Regions from separate parts of the Pseudomonas sp. P116 genome, predicted to be linked through region 2. Evidence: riboswitches for the same ligand, from Rfam matches in the RefSeq annotation. Region 2 holds a riboswitch; each other region holds the start of a gene.
The links. A riboswitch is a leader RNA that binds a small molecule or an ion and turns the genes downstream of it on or off. The one in region 2 is predicted to bind cobalamin.
Positions count from the first base shown of each region.

Region 1: another riboswitch for cobalamin. It lies ahead of ICA15_RS23200 (ABC transporter substrate-binding protein); the one in region 2 lies ahead of cobW (cobalamin biosynthesis protein CobW).
Region 3: another riboswitch for cobalamin. It lies ahead of ICA15_RS26575 (TonB-dependent receptor plug domain-containing protein); the one in region 2 lies ahead of cobW (cobalamin biosynthesis protein CobW).
Region 4: another riboswitch for cobalamin. It lies ahead of cobO (cob(I)yrinic acid a,c-diamide adenosyltransferase); the one in region 2 lies ahead of cobW (cobalamin biosynthesis protein CobW).

Region 1 is NZ_JACVHB010000007.1:288,241-295,734, reverse strand. It holds gene ICA15_RS23215 (response regulator) at 1-572, opposite strand, end outside; gene ICA15_RS23210 (HD-GYP domain-containing protein) at 614-1,771, opposite strand; partial or broken gene ICA15_RS23205 (diguanylate cyclase) at 1,966-3,471, opposite strand; cobalamin riboswitch at 3,720-3,914, shown strand; gene ICA15_RS23200 (ABC transporter substrate-binding protein) at 4,058-5,071, shown strand; gene ICA15_RS23195 (FecCD family ABC transporter permease) at 5,068-6,084, shown strand; gene ICA15_RS23190 (ABC transporter ATP-binding protein) at 6,081-6,872, shown strand; gene ICA15_RS23185 (GNAT family N-acetyltransferase) at 6,877-7,377, opposite strand; gene ICA15_RS23180 (hypothetical protein) at 7,403-7,494, opposite strand, start outside.
Region 2 is NZ_JACVHB010000002.1:238,866-246,359, reverse strand. It holds gene cobM (precorrin-4 C(11)-methyltransferase) at 1-734, opposite strand, end outside; gene ICA15_RS07465 (cobalamin biosynthesis protein) at 814-1,227, opposite strand; gene ICA15_RS07460 (CbtA family protein) at 1,224-1,925, opposite strand; gene ICA15_RS07455 (CbtB domain-containing protein) at 1,937-2,134, opposite strand; cobalamin riboswitch at 2,255-2,477, opposite strand; cobalamin riboswitch at 3,346-3,557, shown strand; gene cobW (cobalamin biosynthesis protein CobW) at 3,658-4,728, shown strand; gene cobN (cobaltochelatase subunit CobN) at 4,732-7,494, shown strand, end outside.
Region 3 is NZ_JACVHB010000010.1:10,086-17,579, forward strand. It holds gene ICA15_RS26555 (putative quinol monooxygenase) at 1-277, opposite strand, end outside; gene ICA15_RS26560 (L-dopachrome tautomerase-related protein) at 307-1,485, opposite strand; gene ICA15_RS26565 (zinc-binding alcohol dehydrogenase family protein) at 1,548-2,555, opposite strand; gene ICA15_RS26570 (LysR family transcriptional regulator) at 2,666-3,556, shown strand; cobalamin riboswitch at 3,609-3,815, shown strand; gene ICA15_RS26575 (TonB-dependent receptor plug domain-containing protein) at 3,908-5,845, shown strand; gene ICA15_RS26580 ((2Fe-2S) ferredoxin domain-containing protein) at 5,845-6,204, shown strand; gene ICA15_RS26585 (ABC transporter substrate-binding protein) at 6,201-7,127, shown strand; gene ICA15_RS26590 (PLDc N-terminal domain-containing protein) at 7,176-7,391, shown strand; gene ICA15_RS26595 (DNA methylase) at 7,388-7,494, opposite strand, start outside.
Region 4 is NZ_JACVHB010000001.1:670,295-677,788, reverse strand. It holds gene hda (DnaA regulatory inactivator Hda) at 1-251, shown strand, start outside; gene ICA15_RS03370 (C40 family peptidase) at 478-1,095, shown strand; gene ICA15_RS03365 (C40 family peptidase) at 1,316-1,852, shown strand; gene ICA15_RS03360 (PQQ-dependent sugar dehydrogenase) at 1,984-3,297, opposite strand; gene ICA15_RS03355 (hypothetical protein) at 3,364-3,948, opposite strand; cobalamin riboswitch at 4,112-4,338, shown strand; gene cobO (cob(I)yrinic acid a,c-diamide adenosyltransferase) at 4,419-5,030, shown strand; gene ICA15_RS03345 (cobyrinate a,c-diamide synthase) at 5,027-6,427, shown strand; gene bluB (5,6-dimethylbenzimidazole synthase) at 6,424-7,074, shown strand; gene cbiB (adenosylcobinamide-phosphate synthase CbiB) at 7,071-7,494, shown strand, end outside.

The sequences.
Region 1 (7,494 bases), on a different contig from region 2:
GCATACTCAACCTGACTCTTCGCCATATCGTGGATGTCGGCTTCCTTGTTGTTCTGTATCTGAGTGAGCAACTCGTCGCCTCCCTGTTCCAGCGCGAGAAAATCCTTACTGTTGAGTAATGTCAGGGCCTGACCAAGGGAGCCCTTGCCGGCGAACTCCAGTGCTTCATCGCCGTCTTTTTGCAGGCGCCGCAACACCACTTCGAATTCCAACAGGCTGTTGAGACTGCTCTGTCGTCGCAGTGTCGGTCGAAGCTGCTCCAGAGCCTCGAGCAGGCGTTTCTGGGCGACGGCCATCTGGGCTCTGGCGCTGATCCGGATGTCTGCGTTGTTGGTAGCGATTGCGCGCTGCATTGCCAGCAATAGATGCGGCAACTGCACCCGGACTTCCTGCACATGCTGGATACCGACCAGATCCTGTTGGTACAACTGCTGCATTTCGTACCTGAGCGAATACTGGGTGCGCAGGCTTTGCACACCCAGTACGAGGCTCAACATCAGCAGTGCGGCGAAGCCGATGATCAATTTATTGCGCAGGGACAGGCGCTCGAGCAGCTCGAACAGTCTGTTCATATACGGCCTCGTTCAGCTTGATGTGCAGTGATGCCAAGGGCTCAGGAGTGGTCAGCGTTTTGCTCAAGCAAGGCCAACTGCCTCGCCATGTCGTGGTCGCTGTCGATGAAGCGCAGTGCGATTTCACGGAACTGCTCGGCATTGGCCAGAAACGCGTCGCAGATGTCCGGATCGAAATGCGAACCGCGGCCTTCGCGGATAATCTCGACTGCCTGTTCATGGGGCATGCCGGGTTTGTACACGCGACGACTGATCAGCGCATCGTAGACATCCGCCAGGGCCATCAAACGGGCGCTGATCGGTATGTCGTCGGCGGCCAGCCCTTGCGGATAGCCACTGCCATCCCACTTTTCCTGATGGCCGTAGGCGATTTCCTTGGCCAGATGAAGGAAGTCGACTTTGATTCCTAACTGATCCTCGGCGTGCTGGATCGCGTCGCGCCCCAGTGTGGTGTGGGTCTTCATGATCTCGAATTCTTGCGCAGTAAGACGTCCCGGCTTGAGCAGGATGCGATCAGCGATACCAATCTTGCCTATATCGTGCAGCGGTGCTGACTTGAATAGCAGCTTGATGGTTTCCTCATCGAGGAAGTGCCGGAAGCGCGGATGCTCGCGCAGCAGTTCGGCCAGTAGTCTTACGTAGTGTTGAGTACGGCGAATGTGGTTGCCGGTTTCGTTGTCGCGGGTTTCGGCCAGCGATGCCATGGCGTGAATAGTGACGTCCTGGATGGCGATCACCTCCCGGGTCCGGCGCTGCACTTCCTGTTCCAGGAATTCGTTCTGATTGCGCAGGAAGTCTGCAGCCGACTTGAGCTTGATCTGAGTCTCGACCCTGGCCAAGAGCACCGGAGGGATTATCGGTTTGGTGATGTAATCCGCAGCCCCCAGGCTCAAACCGCGAATCTCGTACTCTGTAGCAACCATGGAAGTCAGGAAAATGATCGGAATGTGGCGAGTACGGTGGTCACCCTTGAGCTGCTCGGCAACGTCATACCCGGACAGGCCGGGCATCATGATGTCCAGCAGGATCAGGTCGGGAAGCGGATCGCTTTGCAGAAGACGCAGTGCTTTCTCGCCGCTGTTGGCTGCCTTGATCCGATATTTGTCCTTGAGCAACTCGGCGATCAGCATCAGGTTGTCGGGGGTGTCGTCCACCACCAGGACGGTTGCTGATGGATACAGGTCCTGCACGCTGTCCATGAATGTCGGCTCCCTTTCGTGACCAGTAACGAGTGGGCGCGGTGACGCCGTTCTCTTGCTGGCAAGCGTAGCTAGAAAAACTGCAATCGCTAGAGGAAGTCGCAGGCTCGTGAGAAGGTGCTTTTGCCGGTAGCAAAACACGAATGCTTGAAGAGGCCCTTTGATGCCGTGCCAGACCTAAAGGCGATCGCCTGTCACGACCCACCCCTTACATACTGATTCCGACCCCGGGCCTTGGCGTTGTACGGCACCTGATCGGCTACCTCGATCAAACCTTGCAGGTGATCCAGTTCCAGCCCCGTGGCGGTCGCAATCCCGATGCTGACACTGACGCGTCCGAGCGGGCTGGCGTTGTGCGGGATGTTTGCTTGCTGCAAGCGGTCGATGATCAGTTGCGCCACGACTGCGGCACCGTCGATATCGGTGTCCGGCATGATCACCCCCATCTCTTCACCGCCATATCGGGCCACCAGGTCCGAGGGGCGCCGCACACATTCGTCCAGGATTCTGCCAACGGTTTGCAGACAGGCGTCTCCGGCAACATGTCCGAGTGAGTCGTTGAACAGCTTGAAGTGGTCGATATCGATCATCAGCAATGCCAACGTCGTACCGTCACGTCGTGCTCGGCGGGCTTCCATGGCAAGGCTTTGATCAAAGCAGCGTCGATTGGCCAGACCGGTCAGGGCGTCTTTCATCGCCAGCAATTCCAGTTGCCGATTGGTTGAGAGCAACTGCTGCTGGGTGCCTCGCAACTGATCTTCGGCCTTGGTACGCCGACGGATATCCAGAATCAGGAACCAGCCAATGAGGCCCGTGAGTCCCAGCAGCCCGGTGACCACCACCGCCGACAACAATGCCTCGGTTCGCCACGCGGCGAGGGCTTCGCGCTTGCCGAGGGCCACCGTCGTTATCAGCGGCAGCCGGTCACTCTTGCGGAAGGCGTAGAGCCGCTCCACACCATCCAGGCTGGAGGTAAACGACGCGGTGCCGACTGCTCGATCAACGAGATACTTGGCATAGATGGGCGATTTGGAAAAGTTGCGGCCCATGTCCTGCTCGCGGAATGGATAACGAACCAGCAACGTCCCATCGGTGTAAGACAACCCGATGGCGCCCTCCTGCCCCACGTCGATCTTTCCGAACAACCGAAGAAAGTTTTCGACGCCCAAGGTGACCGCCACCACCCCGGCAAACTCTCCGCGCGCATCATTGAAGCGGCGGCTGACGGTGATCACCCATTCCTGATTCGAACGGCTCTGGATAGGCGGACCGATAAAGGTCTCACGGCTGGGATCGTCGCGATGATGAATGAAATAGGCCCGATCGCTGCTATTCGCCCCGGCCGGAATCGGTCGATTGGAGGACATCAGCCAGCGTCCCTGATTGTCGTAGATCGTGATACCACTGAGCTGTGGCATTAACGGTTACTGGCGGATGATCAATGCACTCAGCCGCTGAATCTGCGCGGGGCCGCTACCTTCAATTTCCAGGCGCTCGACAAGCCCGAGTAAAAGCAGCGAGCTCTGGCGGACAATCCCCTCGGAGTAGGTAGACAGCGCCTGGGTCAGGTTCAAGCCGTGGACATCCACTTCCTCCAGTGCCCGATCTCGAGAAGCCAATACTTTCCAGACCGTCAATGACGCCAGAGAGCAACCGATCACGAACAGCAAAAGCACAACCAGGTGCGAATCACGCTTCACGTTATTACCTTAAGGAAAGTCCGGTTTTCCGTTCCCGCGACTATTGGGTCAGGGCAATAGCTGGGGCCATTCGTCCTCTTGTAACGCAAGGATACAAGTTGCGCTGAATCGTTGCAGTAACTGAATAGGTGGCGCAAAAGTGCTTCGCATAAAAGTACCTGACTGGTCCGTTCTCACCATCGCCCCTCCTGCTGGCGCTGCCCCACGCCTTGAGCGAGCACGCCCGTTCGCCTCAACCGCCACGATCGGATACCATGCCGCCCGCCGGTTTCCAATTGGGATTAATAGGGAATCCGTGATGCGCCCAACGCATCAAACGGAACTGCCCCCGCAACTGTAGATGCCGAGCCTGCTTCTAAACTGCCACTGGGATTGTTCCCGGGAAGGCTGAAGCAGGCGACGACGCATCAGTCAGGAGACCTGCCGGCCAAGCAACAATCACTAACCGGCGGGGTGTCCGGGAAGGACATCCTTGTGCGCGCGTCACTTCGGTGATCGGCCTGGCACTGCTTTCAAGGCAGCGTGAGCGATGTGTTTCCAGAACCTGCACCCTGGCTCCGTGTACGGTTCGAATGGAGATTGCATCATGCTGTTGCCTCGTTTTGTCGCCCTCGTCGTTGGCCTGGGTGTTGGCGCCCTCGCCCATGCTGCACCGACGCAGTACCCCCTGACGATTGAAAACTGCGGCAGCACGCTGACCTTCGCGCAGGTCCCGGCGCGCGCGGTGACAATCGGCCAGGCCGGCACGGAAATGCTCTTCGCCCTCGGACTGGGTGAAAAAATCGTCGGCACTTCGCTGTGGTTCAACGATGTGCTGCCTCAGTACAAAGCGCAAAACGACAACATCGAGCGCCTGGCCGATAACGAACCGAGTTTCGAATCGGTGATCGCCAAGCGCCCGCAACTGGTGGCTGTGGAGCTGGAATGGATGGTCGGGCCGCAAGGCGCGGTCGGCACCCGCGAACAGTTTCACGAACTGAACATACCGACTTATCTGATGCCGTCTGACTGCGAGGCCAAGGACAATCTGGTCGGTGCCGACGGCACGCGTCTGGCGCCGTTTCGCATCGACAGCATCTATAAAAGCATCACCCAGTTCGGTGAGATTTTTGATGTCCAGGCGCGCGCTCAACAGTTGAACGCAGACCTCAAGGCGAGCCTCGCCAACTCGATTGCCATGGCGAATGACAAGAAATCGAAAGACATCAGCGCACTGGTCTGGTTTTCCAGTGCCAGTCTGGATATCGACCCGTACGTCGCCGGACACAAGGGCGTTCCAGACTTCATGCTCAACACGCTGGGCGTGCGCAACGTCGTGGAGTCCGATGAAGAATGGCCAACTGTCGGCTGGGAAACCATCGCCAAAGCCAACCCGACGTTCCTGGTCATCGCGCGCATGGATCGCCGGCGCTTCCCGGCTGACGACTATCTGAAGAAGCTGGAATTCCTGCGCAACGATCCCGTGACCCGCAACATGGACGCGGTGAAAAACAACCGCATCATCATTCTCGACGCCATGGCCATGCAGGCCAGCATGCGCACATTCGACGGCATCGCCTCATTGGCGAGCGCCATTAACGGCTACGACCTGTCCAAATGACCGCGACGTTGATACGCACCCTGTTGGCACTGGCGATCCTGCTTTTAGCGGTGATTGCCGGTGTGGCCATTGGTGAGACGACCATTGATCCCATCGTGGTGTTTCAGGTGCTGGCCAACAAACTGTGGGCGGCCGGTTATGTGCTTGATCCGATCGACGAAGGCATTGTCTGGAACTATCGCCTGACTCGCGCGCTGGTGGCTGCCGCTTGCGGCGCGGGTTTGGCGACTTGCGGGGTGATTCTGCAATCGCTGCTGCGCAACCCGCTGGCCGACCCGTATCTGCTCGGCATTTCCGCTGGCGCCTCAACGGGCGCGGTGATGGTCGCGTTGCTGGGTTTCGGCGCCGGGGCGATTTCCATGTCAGTTGGTGCGTTCGGCGGCGCTGTTGTGGCGTTCGCCGTCGTGGTTTTACTCGGCCGCGCCGCTGGCTCACCGGGTAATACCGGCCAGATCATTTTGGCGGGGATCGCCGGTTCGCAGCTGTTCAATGCCCTCACGGCATTTCTGATCACCAAGTCGGCCAGCTCCGAACAGGCACGCGGCATCATGTTCTGGATGCTCGGCAATCTCAGCGGCGTGCGCTGGCCATCGGTGTGGCTGGCAGTGCCGGTGACAGTCATCGGGCTCGTTGTGTGCCTGTGGCATCGGCGTGCGCTGGACGCGTTTACCTTCGGCGTCGACTCAGCGGCATCGCTCGGGATTCCGGTGCGGCGCGTGCAGTTGCTGTTGATCAGTTGTGCCGCATTGGTGACGGCTGTGATGGTGTCGATTGTCGGCTCTATCGGTTTCGTGGGTCTGGTGATTCCCCACGCTGTAAGGCTTTTGCTCGGCACTCGACACACGCGTCTGCTGCCCGCGAGTGCACTGGGCGGCGCGGTGTTTTTGATTGCCGCTGATGTGCTGTCGCGCACGCTGATCAAAGGCCAGGTGATCCCGGTCGGCGTGATTACCGCGCTGGTCGGTGCGCCAGTGTTCGCGCTGATCCTGATCGGCCGGAGGAATGCCCGATGAATGCGCTGTCCCCGGTGGTCGGCGAATCGGTGCTGCGTTGCTGCGGCCTCGGCTTTGATATCCGCGATGCGCGGTTGCTGCACGAGATTGATCTGGACATCCGTCGCGGCGAAACCCTTGGCCTTGTCGGCCCCAACGGTTCTGGCAAATCCACTTTGCTGAAATTGCTCTGCGGCGTACGCTCGCCCAGTCGTGGCGACATCCATCTCCACGGCCAGCGGTTGAAGACGCTGTCGCGCCGAACCATCGCGCAAACGCTGGCGGTGGTTGAGCAGCAGGCGGACACCCTCGACGCGATCAGCGTGTTTGATGCCGTGGCGCTGGGTCGAACGCCATGGCTGTCGGCGCTCAGTCCGTGGTCTGCCGAGGACGATGGCATTATCGATCAGGCCTTGCGCGATGTTGACGCGACGCATCTGCGCAATCGCTCCTGGCGCAGCCTTTCCGGTGGCGAGCGCCAGCGTGTGCACATCGCGCGCGCCCTCGCCCAGCGCCCGCAAATCCTGCTGCTGGACGAACCCACCAACCACCTGGATATCCAGCATCAACTGTCTATTTTGAATGTGGTTCAAGCGTTGCCGGTGACCACGGTGATTGCCCTGCACGACCTCAATCAAGCACTGACTTGTGATCGATTGGCCGTACTGGAAAAGGGTCGCCTGGTCGCCCTCGGCAAACCACTTGAGGTGTTGACCCCGCAACGCCTGCTCGACACGTTCGGGGTGCATGCCCATTACCTGACTGACCCTTTCGACGGCGCGCAGATCCTGCGATTGCGCTCTTCCTGATTGGTCAGTTTTGAATCCGGCAATCCATGTGGGTCGTCTGCCAGACCGGGTCGGGATCGACGTTGATCACCTGAAAACCGCGCTTGAGCCAGAAATTGATCGCACCCGGCAAGAACGGATGCGTGTGCAGGTAGATCACGTCGACTCCGGCGTCTTCGGCTGATGATTTCAACGTCTGGTAAAGCTCACTGGCCAATCCTGAGCGTCTGTACTCGGGAATGACAAACAGCCGCACCACTTCCACGACCTCGAGTTGCTCATAGTCGAGGTGTTCGAAGCGCTGGTCATAGGGTAAATAACCGATCGCGGCGACGATGCGGCCCTCATGACGGGCGACCAGAAAACGTCCGGCGCCACTGATATAAGTCTCTTCAAAATTCGCCAGATCTGGCGGGATTCCTGTGGCGCTCAGCTTCGGAAAAAGCTCAGCGCGAGCCTGCATGACGAAGTCGATGACCTCGGCAATCTCTGACCGGGTCACGGCCTCGATGTTGAATGTGGACACATAATCTCCATAGTTGATAACCACTTTACCGATAGTCATCCCCAGAAACCGCGCGCAGCCAGGCTTGATCAGCGTCGAGACGCAACACCCGCCACTCTTCGAAGGTGATTTCCCCCA
Region 2 (7,494 bases):
AGATGCGCATGCCCGGCGCGATACAGCGATGACTCGCTGAACACCTCACTCCCCAATACCCGCCCAACCAGAATCAACGCTGTGCGGCGAAAGCCTTTGGCGGCAACCTTCTCGGCGATATCCGCCAGCGTCCCCACCACCCAGTCCTGATCCGGCCAGGTCGCTCGGTGAATCACCGCGATCGGGCAATCCGCGCCGTAATGCGGCAGCAGTTCAGTCAGGATCTTTTCCAGATGATTGACCCCCAGATGAATCGCCATCGTCGCGCCATGCTGCGCCAGACTGCCCAGCTCTTCGCCGGCGGGCATTGCCGTCTTGTCGGCGTAACGGGTCAGGATCACGCTTTGCGATACGTCAGGCAGCGTGAGTTCTGCGCCCAACAACGCCGCACATGCCGCGGTCGCCGTCACTCCGGGGATGATTTCAAACGGGATATTCAGTTCACGCAGATAGCGGATCTGCTCGCCAATCGCGCCATAGAGACTCGGATCCCCCGAATGCACCCGCGCCACATCCTGGCCCTTGGCGTGCGCGGTTTTGATCAGCTCGATGATCTGTTCCAGATGCAATTCAGCGCTGTTGACCAGTGTTTCTGCCTGATGACCTTCGAGCACCGCCGCGGGTACCAGCGAACCTGCGTAGATGATCACCGGGCAACTGCGTATCAGTCGCTGGCCTTTGACGGTGATCAATTCCGGGTCGCCGGGGCCGGCGCCGATGAAGTAAACGGTCATCGTAGAATCCTTGGGAAATAGGCGCGGCAACGCTTCAGATGAAGATTGCTCATGATGAATGGCGGGGATTATCGGGAATTTACGCGGCGCCGGCCAATGCCAGCGTTGCCTGAGCGTATTTTTGTCGGGAAATCAGTAGCTTTGCCGGCGCCTGAATCAGCTGTTCGGCGAGTGCCAGTGCGGCGCTTTCCGCTACGCCATAACAACCGGTGCGCTCGAAGGCAATCTGCGAATGGTGGCTGAGTCGCTGTGCATAGCTGGCCAATTCCTCACTGCTGAAGTACAGCAGCGGCAGGGCCAGTTGATTCGCGAGTTCCTGCAAGCCGGGTTCATCGCGTTTCAAGTCGATACTGGCCAAAGCCTTCACTGCATGCAGTTCAATGCGATTGGCTTGCAAGGCTTGATCGAGTAACGCGCGCAGCGTGCTCGCAGGGCAGCCGCGCTGGCAGCCCAGACCGACCACGAAAGTCGGCGCTGCGCTGTCAGTCGTCATGCGTGGTATTGACCATCGATCTTGCGGCGGAACAACCAGGCGCTGATCAGGCCCAAGGCCAGCCAGAACGCTACGTTGGTCAATTGCGAAGCGATTTTGAACTGCGCTTCCAGTGCTTCTGGCGCGAGCATCGAATGCACTTCCGGTTGCGGTGCGCCGATCACGTGCGGTACGGCGAGGATGGCCACACCGAGGATTTTCACCAACCAATGACGGCTGAACGCAATCAACGCCAGACCGGCAGCGGTTGAAGCGGCAGTGCTGATCCACCACAACTGCCGCGAAGCCAGATCCGCCGCGGCAGTGCCCGGCAGTTCAGGCGGCAGGCCCAAGGTCGGTGCGAGGACGAACGTCGCGTAACCGGCTAGGCCCCACAGTAGACCTTGCGAGGTTTTGGTCGGCGCGCGCAGGGTGTAGAGACCGGCCAGCATCAAGGCAAAACCAACGGCCACCACCAGATTGCCACCCGTGGTCGAAAGCACGCGCTGCCAGCCGTCTTCCGGCTCCCAGGCTTCGGCATCATGGGTGTGCGCAGCGGTGCCGGCGGCGTGTTCGTGAACCGCGGCAACAGGCTCGGATTTTTCATAGGTTTCGGCTTGAAGAATCAGCGGCGACACCCAGAAACTTTGCAGCAGCGTGAGCAGCAGGGCGGCCAGCAGACCGGTGAAACCTGCGGTTTGCGCAATTCGCTTGATCATGTCGGCAGGTCTCAGTGGCACGGGAACGCGGCGCTGTGGCGGGTATCGTGAGCCGCGTTGTGCACGGCTTCGATGTGCGAGAAACCGGCGAAATAGACGAGGCTTGCACCCAGGATCGACGCGAAAACAGCGGCGGTCAGGCGTTGGCTCAGGGTGGTGGTGCTGGAGATTTTGTCCGTGTTGCTGCCGGTGCTGGTGATGATCGACATGGCGCGTCCCTCTGGAATGTCAGGGGTGGACAAGAGCGCATGAAAACCCCTGCGGCGCGGGCACGCAGAGGTTCAAACAGCGCCCGCCCACCGCGGGTTTGTTATGTTCAGCACGCCAATTGCGCGCTGTGTGTTGCGGGCCGGTCTCCGGGCTCACGAGGGGTTGGCGTCTGGCCGACCTGCAAGCGTCACCTTCCCATGCCGCAATGGCACAGTGGATCTGACGCTTCGCTCGCTTACCGTTGCGGGGGCAGCACCGGACTGACATGGCTCTGAGTAAAGCACATGATTCACCGGTTTCCCGTTTCACCCTGTGAAGGGCACCCGTAACAAGTGGTGTAGGAGAGCATGGTGTGGGGTTTTTAGTCAATTTGCTTTGGGGGCTTATCCGTTGCTGCGGGTGTGGCTTCTTATGGTTCCGCCCTTACGGCGGGTCACTTTTTCCAGACGCCGAAAAAGTAACCAAAAAGGCTTGCTCCTACGTCCGGCCCGCTCGCTAAAGCTCGGGGTTCCTTCGCTCCGGAATCCATCCGGGGCATCGATTCCGGTTTGCTTCGCTGCACCTCCTTTCGATGTCCTCCCCGGATGAATCCCTCCACTCAGCCTCCCGACGTCGCCCGCGGATCAAGATCAAAAGCTGCACTCGAGCTAACGCTCATTGTGTTGAGTGGGGGAGGAGCGTGCGGTTGGCTTTGGTTTTGTGTTGGGTTTGCCCTCGTCCCAGTCCACTACCGAGGGAGAGGGGGGCCGATTTTTGGGCTTTTCGGAATCGGTGTTCGACTCGGTGTTTCACGTCGGTGTACTTCTCCCAAACACCTCGATCAGTCCCCTCTCCCTCTGGAAGACGGGTAGGGTGAGGGGCTTTTGATCTGGCTTTTGATCTGGCTTTTGATGTTGCTCTTGCTCTTAGCCCCCTTCGGCAGGCCGAGCGAAGGTGTTCATCCGGGGGGTAGGCGCGTAGCGCCGTGCGGCGAAGCCGCATTCATCGAGAGGAGGTGCAGCGCAGCAAACCGTAGGCGATGCCCCCGGATGGACACCGTAGCTAGGGAACACTGAGCCTCAGCGAAGTGCCGTACGCCGGGGGCAAAGCCTTTTGGTTCCTTTTTGGCGTTTGAAAAAGGGACTCGCTGTAAGAGCGAAACCGCCAGCGGCAGCACCCGCAGCAACGGATATGCCCCGTATCCAAACATTGACCCACCACTGCACCATGCGTAGCCTTGCGCCTTCGAGGTTCTTCGGCATTGCCGAAGCTAAGAAGGGAACGCGGTCAATGCCGCGGCTGCCCCCGCAACTGTGAACGGTGATGTTCGCTGCCACGCCACTGCAAGCTCAATCCACAGAGCCCGCGGGAAGGCGCAGTGAATCCAGGCCCAGCGCCTGAACACCGTCAGCCAGGAGACCTGCCTCGTCACAGATTCTCAATTTCAACCGGGCGGGGTGATCCGGTGGCGAACTCTCCAGGCACGCACGCGCGGTGCCGGTTCTCGTCCCGTATGCCCGCCACTTTGCCAAAGGGCATACCGATGAAAACACTGGCCAAACTCCCTGTCACCATCGTCACCGGCTTCCTCGGCTCGGGCAAAACCACATTGCTGCGGCACATGCTCGACAACGCTCAGGGCCGCCGTATTGCGGTGATCGTCAACGAGTTTGGCGAGTTGGGCATCGACGGTGAAATCCTCAAGCAATGCACCATCGGCTGCTCCGAAGAAGAAGCCGTGGGCCGCGTTTATGAGCTGGCCAACGGCTGCCTGTGCTGCACGGTGCAGGAAGAGTTTTTCCCGGTAATGCGCGAACTGGTTGCCCGTCGCGGTGACCTCGACCACATTCTCATTGAAACCTCTGGCCTGGCCTTGCCAAAACCGCTGGTACAAGCCTTCCAGTGGCCGGAAATCCGCAGCGCTTGCACGGTTGACGCGGTGATCACCGTGGTCGACAGCCCGGCCGTGGCCGCTGGCACCTTCGCCGCGTTCCCGGATCAGGTCGATGCCCAGCGCAAACTCGACCCGAACCTGGATCACGAATCGCCGCTGCACGAGCTCTTCGCCGACCAACTGGCCAGCGCCGACCTCGTCATCCTTAATAAATCTGACCTGATCAGCCCTGAAGACCTGGCGCGCGTACGCCTGGAAGTCGCCGAAGAACTGCCGCCAGCGGTGAAGATCATCGAAGCCAGCAGTGGTCGTGTGCCGCTGGACGTGCTGATCGGCCTTGGCGCCGGTTCCGAAGAACACATCGACAGCCGTCACAGCCATCACGACCATCACCACGACGGTGATGACGATCACGATGACCACGATCACGACGCCTTCGATTCGATCTCCATCGAACTGCCGCAAGCCGACGAAAGCCTGCTGCTCGACGGGCTGACGCAACTGGTGGTCAAGCACGGCATCCTGCGTGTGAAGGGCTTTGCGGCGATCCCGAACAAGCCGATGCGTTTGCTGATTCAAGGCGTGGGCACGCGTTTCGACAAGCATTTCGACCGTCAGTGGGGCGCCGATGAAGCGCGCGTCACGCGTCTGGTGTTGATCGGTCAGGAGCTCGACGCCGCGCAACTCGAAGCGCAACTGCGCGCTGCGCTCAGCGTTTAACCCATGCACCTGCTCAGGACCCAGCCCGGCGGTTTCGTCTCGGATGACAACATCGCGGACCTGGGGCAAACCCCGGCCGAACTGGTAATCCTGTGCAGCGGCGATTCCAGCCTGGCGCTGCTCGCCGAAGCTGCGCAGCAACTGCCCGAGGATTATCCGAGCCTGCGCCTGGCCAATCCCATGCAAGTGCAGAATCACGCTTCGGTCGATCTCTACGTCGATGAAGTGCTGCGCCACGCCAAAGTCATTCTGATCTCGCTGCACGGCGGCATCGCTTATTGGCGCTACGGCATCGAGCGTTTGATTGAGTTGTCCGAGCGTGGCGTGCAGGTGATTCTGGTGCCGGGTGATGATCGCCCCGATCCGGAACTCAGTGACCTGAGCACCGTCAACGCCGAAGATCGTGACCGGCTCTGGCAGTTCCTGCGTCAGGGCGGCATGGGCAACGCCGTGGATTTCTTTCATTGCCTGGCCAGCCGTTGGCTCGCCCGCGATTACCCGTGGGGCGAACCGCAAACCCTGCCGCGCACGGCGATTTACCATCCGCACAAAACCAGCGCCGCACTGAGTGACTGGCAGGCCGATTGGCAGCCCGATCAACCGGTCGCGGCGGTGCTGTTTTACCGCTCGCATTTGCAAGCGGCGAACACCGCGTTCATCGATGTTTTCTGCCAGCGCTTGCAAGCGGCGGGGCTGAACCCTTTGCCGATAGCGGTGGCGAGTCTGAAAGAACCCGGCTGCCTGTCGGTGGTCGAGGATTGGCTGGATGAAGTCGAGGCGGGGGTGATTCTCAACACCACCGGTTTTGCCCAGTCGAGTCCCGAAGCGCCGCACTTGCGGCCGTTTCGCCGCAACATTCCGGTGATTCAGGCGATCTGCGCTCAGGACAACGAGCCCGGTTGGCGCGACAGCGAGCAGGGCCTCGGCCCGCGCGATCTGGCAATGCACATCGCCTTGCCGGAACTCGACGGACGCATCATCAGCCGCCCGATCAGCTTCAAGGATCTGGCCTGGCGCAGCGAGCGCAGTCAGTCAGATGTGGTCTGCTATCGAGCGCAACCCGAACGCATGGATTTCGTCGCCGAGCTGGCGCGACGCTGGATCGATCTGGCGCGAGTGCCGAATGCCGAAAAACGCATTGCGCTGATTCTCGCCAATTACCCGACTCGCGACGGGCGCATCGGCAACGGTGTCGGCCTCGACACGCCGGCGGCAGCGCTGAACATCTTGCGGGCGTTACAGGCCGAGGGTTATCCGGTAACGGCCGAGTTGCCGGACAGCGGTACCTCGCTGATCCAGCAATTGCTCGGTGGCGTCAGCAATGATCTCGACACCCTTGATTTGCGCCCGTGCAAGCAAAGTCTGGCGATGGACGATTACCTGATGATGTTCAACGCACTGCCCGAGGCCAATCGCGCGGCAGTGATCGAACGCTGGGGCCCGCCACAATACGATCCGATGTGCCGCGACGGGCGCATGATGATCGCCGGGTTGCGCTTTGGCCTGACCTTTGTCGGCATCCAACCGGCGCGCGGTTATCAGGTCGATCCGAGCGCGGTCTACCACGACCCGGATCTGGTACCGCCGCACGGTTATCTGGCGTTCTATTTCTGGCTGCGCAACACCTACGGCGCCCACGGCGTGATCCACGTCGGCAAACACGGCAACCTTGAATGGCTGCCGGGCAAAGGTGTCGGGCTCTCGGAGAACTGCTGGCCCGACGCGTTGCTTGGGCCGTTGCCGAATATCTATCCGTTTATCGTCAACGATCCGGGCGAGGGCGCCCAGGCCAAACGGCGCACGCAAGCGGTGATCATCGATCACCTGATGCCGCCGCTGACCCGCGCCGAAACCTATGGACCGCTGCGTAATCTGGAGCTGTTGGCTGACGAATATTACGAAGCGCAGCTGCTCGATCCGCGCCGTGCTCGCGAGTTGCAGCGCGATATTTTGCAACTGGTACGCGATACGCAGATCGACCGCGAACTGCAACTGGATGCCGCGCTGGACAGCGATGCCGATGCAGCGATCTGGCTGCCGCGTCTGGACACGTATTTATGTGATCTGAAGGAATCGCAGATCCGCGATGGCTTGCACATTTTTGGCGAATCACCCTCCGGGCGTTTGCGTATCGATACCTTGTTGGCGTTGCTGCGCATTCCGCGCGGCGATGGCAAAGGTGCGCAGTCGAGTCTGTTGCGGGCGCTGGCCAAGGCGTTTGAACTGGGTTTTGATCCGCTGGATTGTGCGCTGGCTGAGCCGTGGGTCGGCCCGCGTCCCGTCGAACTGCAAACCGTGGCCGATGAAGTCTGGCGCACCGCTGGCGACACCCGTGAACGCCTCGAATTGTTCGCCGCCGAACTGATCTCTCAAACCTTGCACAACCCCTGTAGGAGTGAGCCTGCTCGCGATGGCGATGTGTCAGCCGACGACTTTTTCACAGACACACCGCCATCGCGAGCAGGCTCACTCCTACAGGAAGCGGGTTGGGCCGAAGTCCGCGTCATCATCGACAACCTGCGCGAAGTCGTCGCCCCGCGTCTGGACGCCTGTGGCCCGGCAGAAATGCGCGGCCTGCTCGATGCCCTCGGCGGCCGTTTCGTCCCGGCCGGCCCGAGTGGTGCGCCCAGCCGTGGACGTCTCGACGTACTGCCCACCGGGCGCAACTTCTACTCGGTGGACGTGCGCAACCTGCCGACCACTACCGCGTGGCGCATCGGGTTCCAGTCGGCCACGCTGATTCTTGAACGACACCTGCAAGACCAC
Region 3 (7,494 bases), on a different contig from region 2:
GCAAGGGCTCTTCAAGCAGGTCATCCGCCGAAGCAGCGAAGCGCTGGAAATAGGGCATGGCGAAGTGCGCATCCAGTGCCGCTTGATCCTTGAACGCCTCACGCATGTAAAAGGTGCCGCGCTCGTCGCGCAGTTCAAACAACACATAATCGAGATTGCCTGGCTCTGCCCGGGTCGGTTCGACCAGTGCCAGAAGCCCTTCTTTCAAGGCCTGTTCCTGACCCTTTTTGGCCTTGAGTACGGCAATTGAAACCAACACTTCAGTGGACGCATTCATCATCAGTTCTCCGAAAGATAAAACAGGTATTACCGCGTAGGCGCAGGCGCCGCATCGATTTCCAGACGCAGCAGGCTGTAGGGTTTCTGTCGTTGATCCTGTCCGCCGCGAAACGCCGCCTGGCGGTGCAACTGGTTGGCGATGAAATACAGATAGCCATCTGGGCCAATCGACAACGTGTCAGGCCAGAGCAAACGAGGGTCGTGCACCAGCGTCTGCCATTGGCCATCCGGCAGCCGCTTGCGGATCGAGTTGTGTTCGTAGTCCCCGGCATAGACGGCGCCGTCGGCGTCAGCCTCCATGCCATCGGAGGCCCCTTTCTCGCCCAGATCCTGTACGGCGGCAGCCAGTTGTTGCTCGCTGACGGTGGCATCGCGCAGCAGCGCAGTGGACACGGCATACAGGTGTCGACTGGACAGAGGCGTGAAATACAGCGTCTGGCCATCGGCTGACAGGGCAATACCGTCCGACGCCACACCCAGCGGTTTGGGTTTGCCGCCGGCGCCTTCGACCATCACTGGCAAGCCTTCAACGACCGGGACGAAAGCCTGATCAACCGACGTTGCTGGCACGCCGCTCAAACGACGCATGGCACGCCCGCTGGCGATGTCCATGACAATGATCGCGCCCGGGCCTCGCAGCGAGGAGTCGGTCAGATACACGGTGCCCTCGGCGCCGTTGCGAAAGTCGAAACGCATGTCGTTGACATATGTGCTGGGCAACATGACGTTGTCCGGGAACACCAGCCGCTTGACGACTTTGTTGCTGGCAAGGTCTATCGCTACCAGCTTCGCTCCTCGCGGCTTGGGGTCAGCGAAGCCCGGCGCTGCTGTGTCGAGCAGCCAGACACGCCCCTGACCATCGGCCACCACACTTTGCACACTGATTAATCCGTCGCTTGGGTCGTTGGGGTTTTCCGTGTTGATCGCGGCGTTCGGATAGGCCACCACTTTGCCGTCGCGGATCTCACCCACGGTGAACGGCACGTTGTCGCCCCAGCGCGGAAAGTTGACGAAAATCCGCCCGGTCTCGCTGACGGTCACACCGGTAGGCATCGCATCGTAGAACGCATGCACTTGTTCAAGCTTGCCGAAGGATCGATCGGCGGGTGCATTCGCCGGCAAGGCGACAGCGTTGATGGCATGGGCGAACGGCGGACCAAACGCGGCAGCCGATAACAAGGCGATAACCGCGGAGAGTTTTTTCATACGCATAAAGTGCTCCTGACAGGCCCTTTATGGAGCCTGTCTGACGATTCAAGTGACGGTTATCAAAAACCTTCGAGAACGATCTTGCCCCGGGCTTTGCCGCTCTCGACCAGCGCATGAGCCCGGCGCATGTTTGCCGCGTTGATCGCCCCGAAGTGTTCGCCGATGGTAGTCTGCAAAACCCCCAGATCAATCAGGTCAGAGACCCGGCTCAGCAGGTGATGCTGCTCGATCATGTCCGCCGTTTCGTACAACGAACGGGTGAACATCAACTCCCAATGCAGCGACAACGACTTACGCTTGAGCGGCATCACATCAAGGCTCTCGGGATCGTCAATCACCGCTAAACGCCCCTGCGGTCGCAGCACCTCGATCAACTGTAGAAAGTGCTGTTCGGTGTGGGTCAGGCTGGCGACGTAATCGACTTCGGCAATCCCGAGGGCCTGCAACTGAGCGAGCAGTGGCTGGCTGTGATCAATGACGTGATGGGCGCCCAACTGCTTCACCCAACCAGCGGTCTCCGGGCGCGAGGCGGTGCCAATCACCGTGAGTCGGGTCAACTGGCGAGCCAGTTGCACCAGCATCGAACCGACGCCACCTGCCGCGCCGGTGATCAACAGGCATTTGCCCTCCCCGCTGGCCTCGGCGACACCGAGACGGTCGAACAATAATTCCCACGCCGTGATCGACGTTAACGGCAATGCCGCCGCCTCGGCAGCACTCAACGAACGCGGCTTGCGCCCGACAATCCGCTCATCCACCAAATGCAATTCGCTGTAGCTACCGCTGCGAATAATCGAGCCGGCGTAAAACACTTCGTCGCCCGGTTGAAACAGCGTCACTTGCGAACCGACTTCGCGGACGATGCCGGCCGCATCCCAACCAAGGATTTTCGGTTCTTTGGTGAAAGTACCGGCGCGCACCTTGGTGTCGACCGGGTTGACTGAAACGGCACGTACCTCGACCAACAGATCACGCGGACCGGGCACTGGCGCAGCCATCTCGATGTCTTGCAATGATTGCGGATCTTCAATGGGCAGGGCGTGTTGTAAAAAGGTGATGGCTTTCATGGGGACTCGCTGTCTGAAGGGTTGAAGCATTCACGTGCCACCATCTTCGACTTCCCACGGAGAAAGAAAAACCTGCAGAATGCGCCAACACTTTCACTGCAGAAGAGAAAATGATCCGCATCGATGATCTCGCCCTGTTCACCCGCAGCGCAGCGCTGGGCAGCTTTACCGCCGCGGCGCTGGAGGCCGATTTGTTGCCGGGGCAGGTCGCCGCCGCCATCAAACGCCTGGAGCGCGAACTGGATGTGCGCCTGTTTGCGCGAACCACCCGCAGCCTGCGTTTGACTGCCGAAGGTGAGCAATACCTGCCCACCGCCCACGCCGTGCTCGAAGCCCTGAAGCAAGGCGAGGAAAATCTGCGTGGTGAAAACGCCACGCTGCGCGGCGTGCTGCAAGTCACTGCACCGTCTGATCTGGGGCGCAATATTCTGCTGCCGTGGTTAACGATGTTCCGTCGTCAACATCCGGAACTGACACTGCGCCTTGTGCTGTCGGACCAGAAAGCCGATCTGTTTCGCGACCCGGTGGACGTCGCCATTCGATACGGTACCAACGAAGACGCCAACTACGTGGCTCTGCCACTCGCGCCTTGGAATAACCGGGTGCTGGTCGCATCTCCAGCCTATGTGCAACGCCACGGGCAACCGAAAACGCCGGACGACTTGTTGAATCATCCTTGCCTGCTCTACCTGCAGAATGGTCGGGTCTACGACAAATGGTGCCTGACCGGACAGACGATTCAAGTCTCTGGCCCGCTGTTCAGCGACGACGCCGATGTGGTTCGGCGCTGGGCACTGGACGGTGAAGGTATCGCCAACAAATCCTGGCTGGATGTCAGCGCTGACGTGAGCGCAGGACGCCTGCTTGTGCTGCTGCCGGACTTTGCGGGAGAGGCCTCGCCGTTGAGTCTGGTGTGCCCGCATCGCAAACAAATCTCCCCCGCTGTCTCGCAACTGTATACGTGGTTGAGCCACCAGTTTGCCGCTCTACAGCCGGGCTGAACTGAGCGTCCGATAATAGCTGCGGCGTTGACGAACGGTCATTCGAGTGTTCAGATGCCGTCCAGTTTCAGGTGTCCCATGCCGCCGTGCATGGGGTGAAACGGGAAACCGGTACGTTCTTTTTGAACAAGTCCGGTGCTGCCCCCGCAACGGTATGCGCGTGATGCTTTCGACACACCACTGTGGCCAGACGGCCATGGGAAGGTGAAAGCATCGATACGCGCGAGCCCGGAGACCGGCCCGAAATTTCTGTTTGGCAAAATCCTGCGGTGGGCGGGCATGGGCCGGTGTCGGCGTGTGCGCGATGCCTTCTCCTGCATGCTCTTCTGCGAAGATCCTTTCGAGAAGACAATGATTCGACCTTTCAACACCTCTGCTCCATCCCTGTTATTCGGTTGCCTGTTCAGTCCGCTGCTGCTGGCTGACGACGCGCCACTGGAACTCAATCAGCAAATCGTTTCCGCACCGTCGGTGGAGTCCACCACCGTCGCCGAAATGGCGCATTACGGCAGCAAAGTGGACATCGTCAGCCGCGAACAGATCGAGCGCGCCGGCCCCGCGGCGGATGTCAGTCGCGTCATGCAGATGTTCATTCCCGGCCTCTATGTCGCCCCGAAAAACGGCCCGTTCGACTACGGCACTTACTCCCTGCTGGGCGGGCGCAACGACGATACGCTGATCCTGCTCGACGGCGTACGCCTGAACAACCGCTTGTACGGCGGCTTGTACCTGGACACCTTGCCGGCCAACGCCATCGAACGCATTGAAGTGCTCAAGGGTGGACAGAGCCTGTTGTTCGGCACGCAAGCGGTGTCGGGGGTGATCAACATCGTCACCCGTTCGCCGCAGAGTCGAAAGGCCTCGGGCGAGGTGAACATGGGCCTCGACACCTTCGGCGGCACCACCGGCGATGCCCGGGTCGAGAACATCTTCAGCAACGGTTTCGGCGATCTGGGCTTGCTGGCCTATGTCAGCCACAACGTCTCCGACGGTTACCAGCCGTTTCGCAACCGCGACATGAAAAACGTCACCGAGAAAAAACGCGCCTATGAAGTCACCACGTTCGGTGGCAAGGCGATTCAGTCGTTTGGCGACGACTCGCGGCTGGAGCTGTTCTATCAATATGCCGACGCCAACCTCGATTTCGCCCGCCCGGTCGATAACCACAAAACCACCAACGACCGCGTGCAACAGATCGCTACGGCGACCTTCGAGCAAAATCTCAATGAGCGTCTGAGCTACTTCGTCAAAGGCCATATCAACGATTGGGACACCCGCTACACACGCATCAATAATGTCGAGGGCGGCGCCACCAAAGCCATCAACCACAACGACTATTGGGGCTTTACCGATTGGGGTGTGCAGGCCGAAGGCAAGGCTGAATCGTCCGGCGGTCATGTGCTGGTGTTCGGCACCGACAACCAATGGTTCAAAGGCCAGGACGATGTGCTGATCATCGACAACGATAAGGCCGAAGCCCACGCGATCTACACCCAGTTGCGTCCGCAAATCGACGCCCTGCCCGACTGGCACCCGAGCGTCGGCGTTCGCCACGAAGCCATGGGCGGCGGCGACAGCGCCACGGTCGGCATGCTCACTTCGCTCTACGATCTCAACGACAACTGGGCCTTGCGCGGTCAGTACGGCAGCGCCTACAAACTGCCGAACGCCGAGCAATTGTTCGTCAACGAACCGGGCGACGAGATCGGCAACCGCAACCTTAAACCGGAAAAAAGCCGCAACGCCGAACTGGGCCTCGACTACAAGGGCCTGCTGCTCGATCGCGCGTTCAGTGCCAGCGTCACCGTGTTCAAACGCAAGATCGACGACCTGATCACCCTCGACGATAGCCACTGGGTCAACGGCGAGGGCCAGGTGCGCATGCGCGGTTTCGAGGCTGACGCGAAACTGGCGATCAACGCGCAATGGAGCCTGCAAGCGGACATGACCCGCAACCTCACCGAGTCGCGCAGCGGCGTGACCATCAATGACATCCCGAGCTTCTTCGCCCGTTCGCGCATAGGCTTCGAGTCGGAAAATCGCATGTGGGGTGCCGGCGGCGCGATCCGCTATATCCGCGATGTGACCAGCTCGAAACAGGTCGAGTACGGTCACTATTCAGTGATCGATGCCGATGCTTATCGCTACCTCGACAATGCCCGTCAACACCGCGTCAGCCTGCTGGTAGAGAACCTCTTCGACCGCGATTACGTCACCAGCCGCGCCAGCAACGTCGACAACCTCGGACGGCCGTTCACCTCAGAAGTACGCTACACGTACCGCTTCTGATGGCTGACTTCAAAACGGTCGACGGCATCGACACACACCCGGACTGGTCGCACGTTCCCGAACATGCGCGCCACGTGTTCCTCTGCACCGGCCCGCGCTGCACCCAGCGCGGCGCCTTGCAGTTATGGAAAACCCTGCGCCGGCACCTGCTGGCGCACAACCGCATCGAAACCCCGGGCGGCGTGTTACTGACGCGCACGCATTGTCAGTTTCCGTGCAACCTAGGGCCGATTCTGACGGTGTATCCCGAGACCTGCTGGTATGGCGTGCACAGCGACGCCGACGTGCAACGGCTGGTCGAGGTGCACCTGGTCGGTGGTGAGATGGTCGAGGATTTACTGATCAAGGAGCGCGCATGAGAACGCTTGGGTTATGCCTGATGGCCCTGCTTTGCACATCACCGGCACTCGCTGACAATTATCGAAACTGCGGCGAAACCTGGAGCGCTGCACAATTACCGCCATCGCGCATCATCGCACTCAATCAGCACGCAGCTGATCTGCTGATCGCCCTGGATGCAGGCCCGACGTTAGTTGGCGTTGCCTATCTGGACGACACCCATACCGGGAGTCGAAAGACCGAGTACGCCGGGGTTCCGGTGATCGCGCCGCGCTATCCATCCAGCGAAGTGCTGTACGCGCAGAAACCGGATCTGGTGGTCGGCGGCTTTGCCACGGCGTTCGGCGATGGCGTGACATCACGCTCGGGTCTGGCGCGCAACGGCGTGGCCTCCTATTTACTGGAGTCCGCTTGCGCGGGGCATTCGCTGGATTATTTCGAGCTTGTGCGCAATGACCTGCTGACCCTCGGTGCGCTGCTGCACAAACAGCAAAAAGCGCAGCAACTGAGCGCCGCCATGGACGCCGATCTGGCCCGCGCCCGCGCACTGATCGGCAGCGAAAAGCCGCTGTCGGTGTTCTATCTGGACAGCGAGGTCAACGGTCTGGATTCAGAGGGCGGGCGCGGCTTCGTGACCACCCTGCTCGCTGCTGCCGGGGCGCGCAATCTATTCGCCGAGGTCAACCAGTATCGCGTGACCATAGATCGCGAAACCCTGCTGATCAGCGATCCCGACGTCATCTTGCTGGCCGACGCCGAATGGTCGCCGGCCTGGCGCAAACGTCAGCTGCTGCAAAATGATCCGGTGTTATCGCGCTTGCGCGCCGTGCGTGAGAATCGCCTGATCGACATCCCCTTCACCCACCTGCTGCCGACGGTGGGCAGCGGCCGTGTCGCGCTGCACCTGGCGCAGCAATTCCAGGCGCTGCAGAAAAATAAATGAACCCGCCGAACCTCAAGCCACCTAAGAAAGACCATCAGGAGGTAGCCAATGCATATCGAAACCGTGTGGATCGTACTGGCGGCAGTTCTTCTACTGATTGAACTGTGGGCCATCAATCGGGTGCGCAAGAGTGAGGGGAAATCGAACAACAAGGGGGTCTGGATTGTATTGATCGTGTTTGTGCCGCTGTTCGGGCTCATCGCCTGGGCAATCGCCGGCCCTAAACACATCAGCCCGAGCACCGCCGCGCGTCCTGGCCGTTAACCAAAAAGTACCGGCCCTGCTTCACGCATAAAAATCTCGACGGTCTTCGGACCGATCCCGTCAAATTCCGCCAGGTGTTTCTCGAACGCCTGGCGGTCGGCAC
Region 4 (7,494 bases), on a different contig from region 2:
AATCACGCCTGACGCTGGCGCTGATTTTCCAGATGCGCCCACTCTCCGATGAAGACAAATTGCGTGCCCTGCAATTGCGCGCATCGCGTCGTGGTCTGCATCTGACCGATGAAGTCGGGCATTTCATTTTGACTCGCGGCACTCGCAGCATGAGCGCGCTGTTCGAACTGCTGGAGCAACTCGATCAGGCCTCTTTGCAGGCTCAGCGCAAGCTGACAATTCCTTTCCTGAAAGAAACGCTCGGTTGGTAGCCAACCCTTGAAAATTGCGGCTTGCAGCATGCTTCGGCATCTTTCAGGCGCCAGAAAATCCGCTTTTCTGCACAGCGTGCAGACCGCGTATCGGTTCAAATGGGCTTAAGCGCTTAGATGTAAACGAGAAACCGAGAAGTCACAAAAAGATCGATTGAATTTGCAAATGAGGATGATAGCGGGCATAGTCTCGGCTTCTTTACAACTATCAGCCACGGTCGTGCCCATGCTAAAGCGCTTCGCACCCCTCGTGCCTCTCGCACTCGTCACCCTGTTGTACGGTTGCGCTGCTCATTCTCCAGTTCAAGAGCAGCCTCAACAGGTTAAAAATTCTGCTACCGCCCAGTCTTCCGTTATTTACCAGGAAGAGCTGGACACCGAAAAAGAACTGTCGGATTTCAACGGCAACAAGCCTTACCAGCTGCCAGTTCTGGCCGACAGTATTCTCGAACGCGGCATGTCCCTGATCGGTACCCGTTACCGCTTCGGCGGTACCTCTGAAGCCGGTTTCGATTGCAGCGGTTTCATCGGCTACCTGTTCCGCGAAGAAGCTGGCATGAACCTGCCACGCTCCACTCGCGAAATGATCAATGTGGATGCGCCGCTGGTGTCGCGCAAAAACCTTGAGCCGGGCGATCTGCTGTTCTTCGCCACCAATGGTCGTCGTGGACGTGTCAGTCACGCCGGGATCTACCTGGGTGACAACCAGTTCATTCACTCCAGCAGTCGTCGCAGCGGCGGTGTTCGCATCGACAGCCTGGGTGACAGCTACTGGAGCAAGACCTTCATCGAAGCGAAACGAGCTCTGGCTAACGCTCCAACCGTAGTCACTGCTCGCAAGTAACTCCCCGATGTCGCTGCGTTCGCGGCGACAATCAGGCTCCCGGCAACGGAGTAGACCTATACTTTACAAGGTGAAGTTAAAGTCTTACTTGAAGTTTGCCGCGTAGCCGCTAGAATCCTGAATCTATATTGATGGCAAACCGCCTGCGTGCTGACGCAGGCGGTTTTGTTTTCTGTCCCTCCGGCAGAAAAAGCCGCAGCCAGATCAGGATGTTCTGCTTATGACCATGTCGGCCCGCCTCACATTGATCTTTTTCGCAGCGCTGCTCAGCGCCTGCGCCAGCCGTACGCCGCCACCAGCACCCGTGGTGCGCGCTCCGGTGGTCTTCGGCCCCTCGCAATCATTCTCGCCCGCTGCTGAAGACGTACTGTTCCGCGCGCTCGGTCTGGTTGGCACGCCTTATCGCTGGGGCGGCAATACACCGGACTCGGGATTTGATTGCAGCGGGCTGATCGGCTTTGTTTACCGTGATGCGGCGGGTATTTTGCTGCCAAGAACCACGCGCGACCTGATCGTCATGCAGGCGCCGAATGTGGGTAAGGAAGGTTTGCAAACCGGCGATCTGATTTTCTTCGCCACCAATGGTGGCTCGCAGGTCAGTCATGCGGGGATTTATGTCGGGGAAGGGCGCTTCGTGCATGCGCCGGCAACCGGCGGCACGGTGAAGCTCGATAGCCTGTCGAAGGCGTATTGGCAGAAGGCTTATCTGAGTGCGAAGCGGGTGTTGCAGCCGGAGCATCTGGCGCGTAACCCGTAGATCAAACTTTGCAAATCTAATGTAGGAGTGAGCCTGCTCGCGATAGCGATCTTTCAGTCAACACCATCGTTGACTAAAAGACCGCTATCGCGAGCGGGCTCACTCCTACAGTCGTTTTGGGGCGCGACAGGTTATTTAGCGGAAGACACTCGCCACACCTTGTTCCCCACATCATCAGCCACCAGCAAGTCACCTTGCTGGTCGATCACCACGCCCACCGGGCGACCCAGTGCGTTCTCGTCCTTGTCGAGAAAACCGCTCAGCACATCCACCGGCTGGCCCGTCGGTTTGCCTGCCGCGAAGGGTACGAAAATCACTTTATAACCACTGTGCGGCTTGCGGTTCCAGGAGCCGTGCTGGCCGATGAATGCGCCTTCCTTGAACTGCGCTGGCAGCTTGTTGCCCTCGGCGAACGTCAGACCCAGCGAAGCGGTGTGTGGGCCAACGGCGTAGTCCGGCGCAATGGCTTTGGCGACCAGATCGGGGTTCTGCGGTTCTACGCGCACATCGACGTGCTGGCCGTAATAGCTGAACGGCCAACCATAGAAGCCACCGTCCTTGACCGAGGTGATGTAGTCCGGCACCAGATCGCTGCCGATTTCGTCGCGCTCGTTGACCGCGGTCCACAACGCGCCACTGGTGGGCTCCCACGCCAGGCCGTTGGGGTTGCGGATGCCCGATGCGAAGATGCGGTGATTGCCGGTTGCGCGGTCCACTTCCCAGATCGCTGCGCGGCCTTCCTCTTTATCCAGGCCGTTTTCGCCGACATTACTGTTCGAGCCGACCGTGACGTACAGCTTGCTGCCGTCCTTGCTGGCGATGACGTTCTTGGTCCAGTGATGGTTGAGCGTGCCGCCAGGCAGATCGACAACCTTGATCGGCTGCGTCTTGATTTCGGTCGTGCCGGGTTCGTAGTTGAAGCGCAGCAGGCGATCAGTGTCGGCGACGTACAGGTCGTTGCCAACCAGCGTCATGCCGAACGGTGAATTGAGATTCTGCAGGAATACCGTGCGCGTTTCGGCCACGCCATCATGGTCGGCATCGCGCAGCAGAGTAATGCGATTGGGGCTCGGCACACCGGCGCCAGCCTTGCCCATGACTTTTTCCATGACCCAGCCGCGCACGCCTTTGCTGTCATCAGGTTTGGGCGGTGCGTTGGTTTCTGCTACCAGTACATCGCCATTGGGCAACACATAGAGCCAGCGCGGATGATCGAGGCCTTCGGCAAATGCCGCGACTTGTGTGCCTGCCGCAGCGGTCGGTTTACCGCCCGCGGGCCAGCCGACCGCCGGGGCGATATTCACCGTCGGGATCAGGGTTTTGTTCGGTTCGGGCAGTTTCGGTGACGGGCCGGTGCCGTCGATGACCTGCAGGCTGGACGATTCACCACAGGCGGTGAGCCCTCCGGCGAGGGCGATGACGAAAACGAGCTGGGGCTTGCGCATTGCTGATCTTCCCTATGAATGCATTCCTAGTCATAGAGGAGCGCGCAAGCCCGATGGTTCAACTGCTCAGCCGCGGGCTTCTTTGAACAGCACGGCAATGCCCGGGTGATAGTTGCCGGCTTCATTGCGCAATTTGCGATAGGCGTAGGGGAAATACCAGGCGACGGCGCAGGTGTGTTCCTTTTGCAGGTCGTCGACCATGTCCTGCAATTCTTCCGGGCTGGCGCTGTGCTGGGCTTTTTGCGGGGCGACAAACAGGCAGCCGAGTTTGAGGTCGCTGGCGTAGCTGAGGCGTTTGGCGTCGTTGGTGATATCCAGCAGGGGTTGGTTCAGGTTGAGGTTGTTGACGCGTGGCCAGCGTTGCGTGGCCTGGATAAATGCGCGGTCTTCGGCACCCGCCAGGAACAGATCGGCGCGGGCGTTGCGCTCGCCTTCCTCGTTCTGCTTGCGGGTGGCGGTGTCGCGCAACGTCACCAACTCCGCCATCCAGGCGGCCGCACAGAGCAATCCGAGATTGGCTTTCTCGTCATGCCAGTAGGGCGTGTCACTGTCGCCGCGCACGGCGTTGTAGCGGTCGATACAGTCAAACCAGCGTTCTAGCACCGGGCGCAGGAATTCCAGGCGCGGATTGCTGATGATCATGCCTTGCATCGTAATCATCCTTATTGTTGTGGTGTGCTTTTGCGGCAAAAGCATGGCTCTTTGATATCATTTGTTTCAGCGTGGCACAAGATTGGCGTCGGATAATTGATCGGCGGCAGTTATTCGCCCGATGACCCCCTCTTTAATTGACGCTCCACCCCCAACCCTCTAACCTTCGCGGCTTGTTTCAGGTGCTCTGTGACCTGCGTCGACAGAGTGAAACAGGGAAGCTGGTGAGGGTTGTCTTCAAGCGAAGAACAACCACGATCCCGGCGCTGCCCCCGCAACGGTAAATGAGTGAAAACTGCGTCTTGTGCCACTGCTTAACAGCGGGAAGGCGCGCAGTCAGGCGAACGCCGCTCATGAGCCCGGAGACCGGCCTGATCCATCCAGCGGCATCACGGTGGGCGATGCCAGGCTTTTTGCCGTCTATTCTTGTGCCTGCCCGCCGTTATCCAGCCTCAACGGAGAGCTCCCCCATGACTGATTCCCCCGAGCGTGACGAACGCCATCTGGCGCGTATGCAGCGCAAAAAAGCCGTGATCGATGAACGCATCGCCAACTCGCCCGACGAGTGCGGCCTGGTGCTGGTGCTGACCGGCAACGGCAAAGGCAAAAGCAGCTCGGCGTTTGGCATGCTCGCCCGCGCAATGGGCCACGGCATGCAGTGCGGCGTGGTGCAGTTCATCAAGGGCCGTAACAGCACCGGTGAAGAGCTGTTCTTCCGCCGCTTTCCCGAGCAGGTGCGTTTTCACGTGATGGGCGAGGGCTTCACTTGGGAAACCCAGGATCGCCAACGCGACATCGCCGCCGCCGAAGCTGCGTGGGCGGTGTCGCGCGAGTTATTGCGTGATCCGTCGATCGGTCTGGTGGTGCTCGATGAATTGAACATCGCCCTCAAGCACGGCTACCTCGATCTCGATCAGGTGCTCAGCGATTTGCAGGCGCGTCCGCCGATGCAGCACGTGATCGTCACCGGTCGCGGGGCGAAGCCGGAAATGATTGAGATGGGCGACACGGTCACCGAAATGGGCATGCTCAAACACGCCTTCCAGGCTGGTATCAAAGCGCAGAAAGGCGTCGAACTTTGAATCAGCCACGTCACTGCCCGGCGGTACTGATCGCCGCGCCGGCCTCCGGTCAGGGCAAGACCACCGTCACCGCTGCACTCGCTCGTTTGCATCGCAATCAGGGGCGCAAGGTGCGCGTGTTCAAGTGCGGCCCGGACTTCCTCGATCCGATGATTCTCGAGCGCGCCAGCGGAGCGCCGGTTTATCAACTCGATATGTGGATGGTCGGCGAGCAGGAAAGTCGTCGCCTGTTGTGGGAAGCCGCCGCCGAAGCCGATCTGATTTTGATCGAAGGCGTGATGGGCCTGTTTGACGGCACACCGTCGAGCGCTGACCTGGCGCGGCATTTCGGCGTGCCGGTACTGGGCGTGATCGACGGCACCGCGATGGCGCAGACGTTTGGCGCATTGGCGCTGGGGCTGGCGCGTTATCAGCCGGACTTGCCGTTTGCGGGCGTGCTGGCCAATCGCGTCGGCACTTTGCGTCATGCGCAATTGCTTGAAGGCAGCCTCACCGAGGGTTTGCGTTGGTACGGCGCACTGTCCCGCGAGACCGGGATCGAGTTGCCGAGCCGTCATCTGGGTCTGGTGCAGGCCAGCGAACTGAACGACCTGGATGTTCGCCTCGACGCCGCCGCCGAAGCGCTTGCCAGCAGTTGCGAGGTAGCGCTGCCACCGGCCGTGGAATTCGTGGCGCCGGAAGTGATCGTTGCCGAACCGCTATTGCAAGGTGTGCGAATCGCTATCGCCCATGATGAGGCGTTTGCCTTCACCTACGGCGCCAGCCTCGATTTGCTGCGGGCGATGGGTGCCGAGTTGAGCTTCTTCTCGCCGATCCGCGACACGCAATTGCCTGAGGCGGACAGTCTGTATCTGCCGGGCGGCTACCCGGAATTGCACCACGTGGCGTTGTCGCAGAACACTGCGATGCTCGACGCGATCCGCGCGCACCATGCGGCGGGCAAACCATTGCTGGCCGAGTGTGGCGGCATGCTTTATCTGCTTGATTCGCTGACTGACGTTGAAGGCACCCGCGCCGAACTGGTCGGTTTGCTTAAGGGCGATGCGGTCATGCAAAAGCGTCTGGCGGCGTTGGCGCTGCAAGCGGTTGATCTGCCGGAGGGCTCGCTGCGCGGGCACACGTATCATCACTCCCTGACGACGACTGAATTGACCCCGATTGCTCGCGGGCTGAGTCCGAATGGCGGGCGTGGGGCTGAGGCGGTTTACAGGGAAGGGCGGATGACGGCTTCTTATGTGCACTTTTATTTTCCGTCGAATCCTGTGGCTATCGCTGCACTGTTTGCGCCTCAACTTGAGGCCGCCATCGCTGGCAAGCCAGCTCCCACAGGGGATCGCGTTTCTTCAGGCATTACACCGCCCATTGTGGGAGCTGGCTTGCCAGCGATGGGGCCATGAAAGACAACGCATTCTCCGAAGCCGAACGCGCAGCGGTCTACAAAGCCATCGCCGAACGCCGCGACATGCGCCACTTCACCGGTGGCACCGTCGCGCCCGAGCTGCTGCACCGCCTGCTCGAAGCCGCGCATCAGGCCCCGAGCGTCGGCCTGATGCAGCCGTGGCGCTTTATTCGTATCAGCGACCGAGCCCTGCGCGGGCAAATCCAGAACCTCGTTGAAGAAGAGCGCATCCGCACCGCCGAAGCCCTCTGCGAACGCAGCGATGAGTTCATGACCCTCAAGGTCGAAGGCATCAATGATTGCGCTGAAGTGCTGGTCGCCGCGCTGATGGACGATCGCGAAAAACACATCTTCGGTCGCCGCACGCTGCCGGAAATGGACATGGCGTCGCTGTCCTGTGCGATCCAGAACCTGTGGCTGGCGTCCCGCGCCGAAGGTCTGGGCATGGGCTGGGTCTCGCTGTTCGAGCCGCAGGCGCTGGCCGATCTGTTGAAACTGCCGGAAGGCGCCAAACCTCTGGCCGTTTTGTGCCTGGGCCCGGTCAAGGAATTCTATCCGGCGCCGATGCTGGTACTCGAAGGGTGGGCGCAGGCGCGTCCGCTCAATGAGTTGCTGTACGAAAATTATTGGGGAGTGAGTCAATGAGTGTGGCGTTGTTGAGTGTCGCCGCGGTTGCGCTGGATGCGCTGCTGGGTGAACCGAAACGCTGGCATCCGCTGGTGGCGTTCGGCAATTTTGCCGGGCGCATCGAGCAACGTTTCAACGCCGGGGGTCGCGGCTGGCGCAGTCATGGCGTCACCGCGTGGGTGATCGCGGTGCTGCCGCTGACGTTGCTCGCCACCGCGTTTTCCTGGGCGCCGTATGTTGGCTGGATCGTCGAGATTCTCGCGCTGTATTGCGCTCTCGGCATGCGCAGCCTCGGCGAGCACGTCGAACCGGTGGCCAAGGCGTTGCGCGCCGATGATCTGGATGAGGCGCGCAAACGCGTCGGCTATCTGGTCAGCCGCCAGACCAGCGAACTCGACAGCACGGCGGTTGCCCGTGCCGCCACCGAGTCGGTGCTGG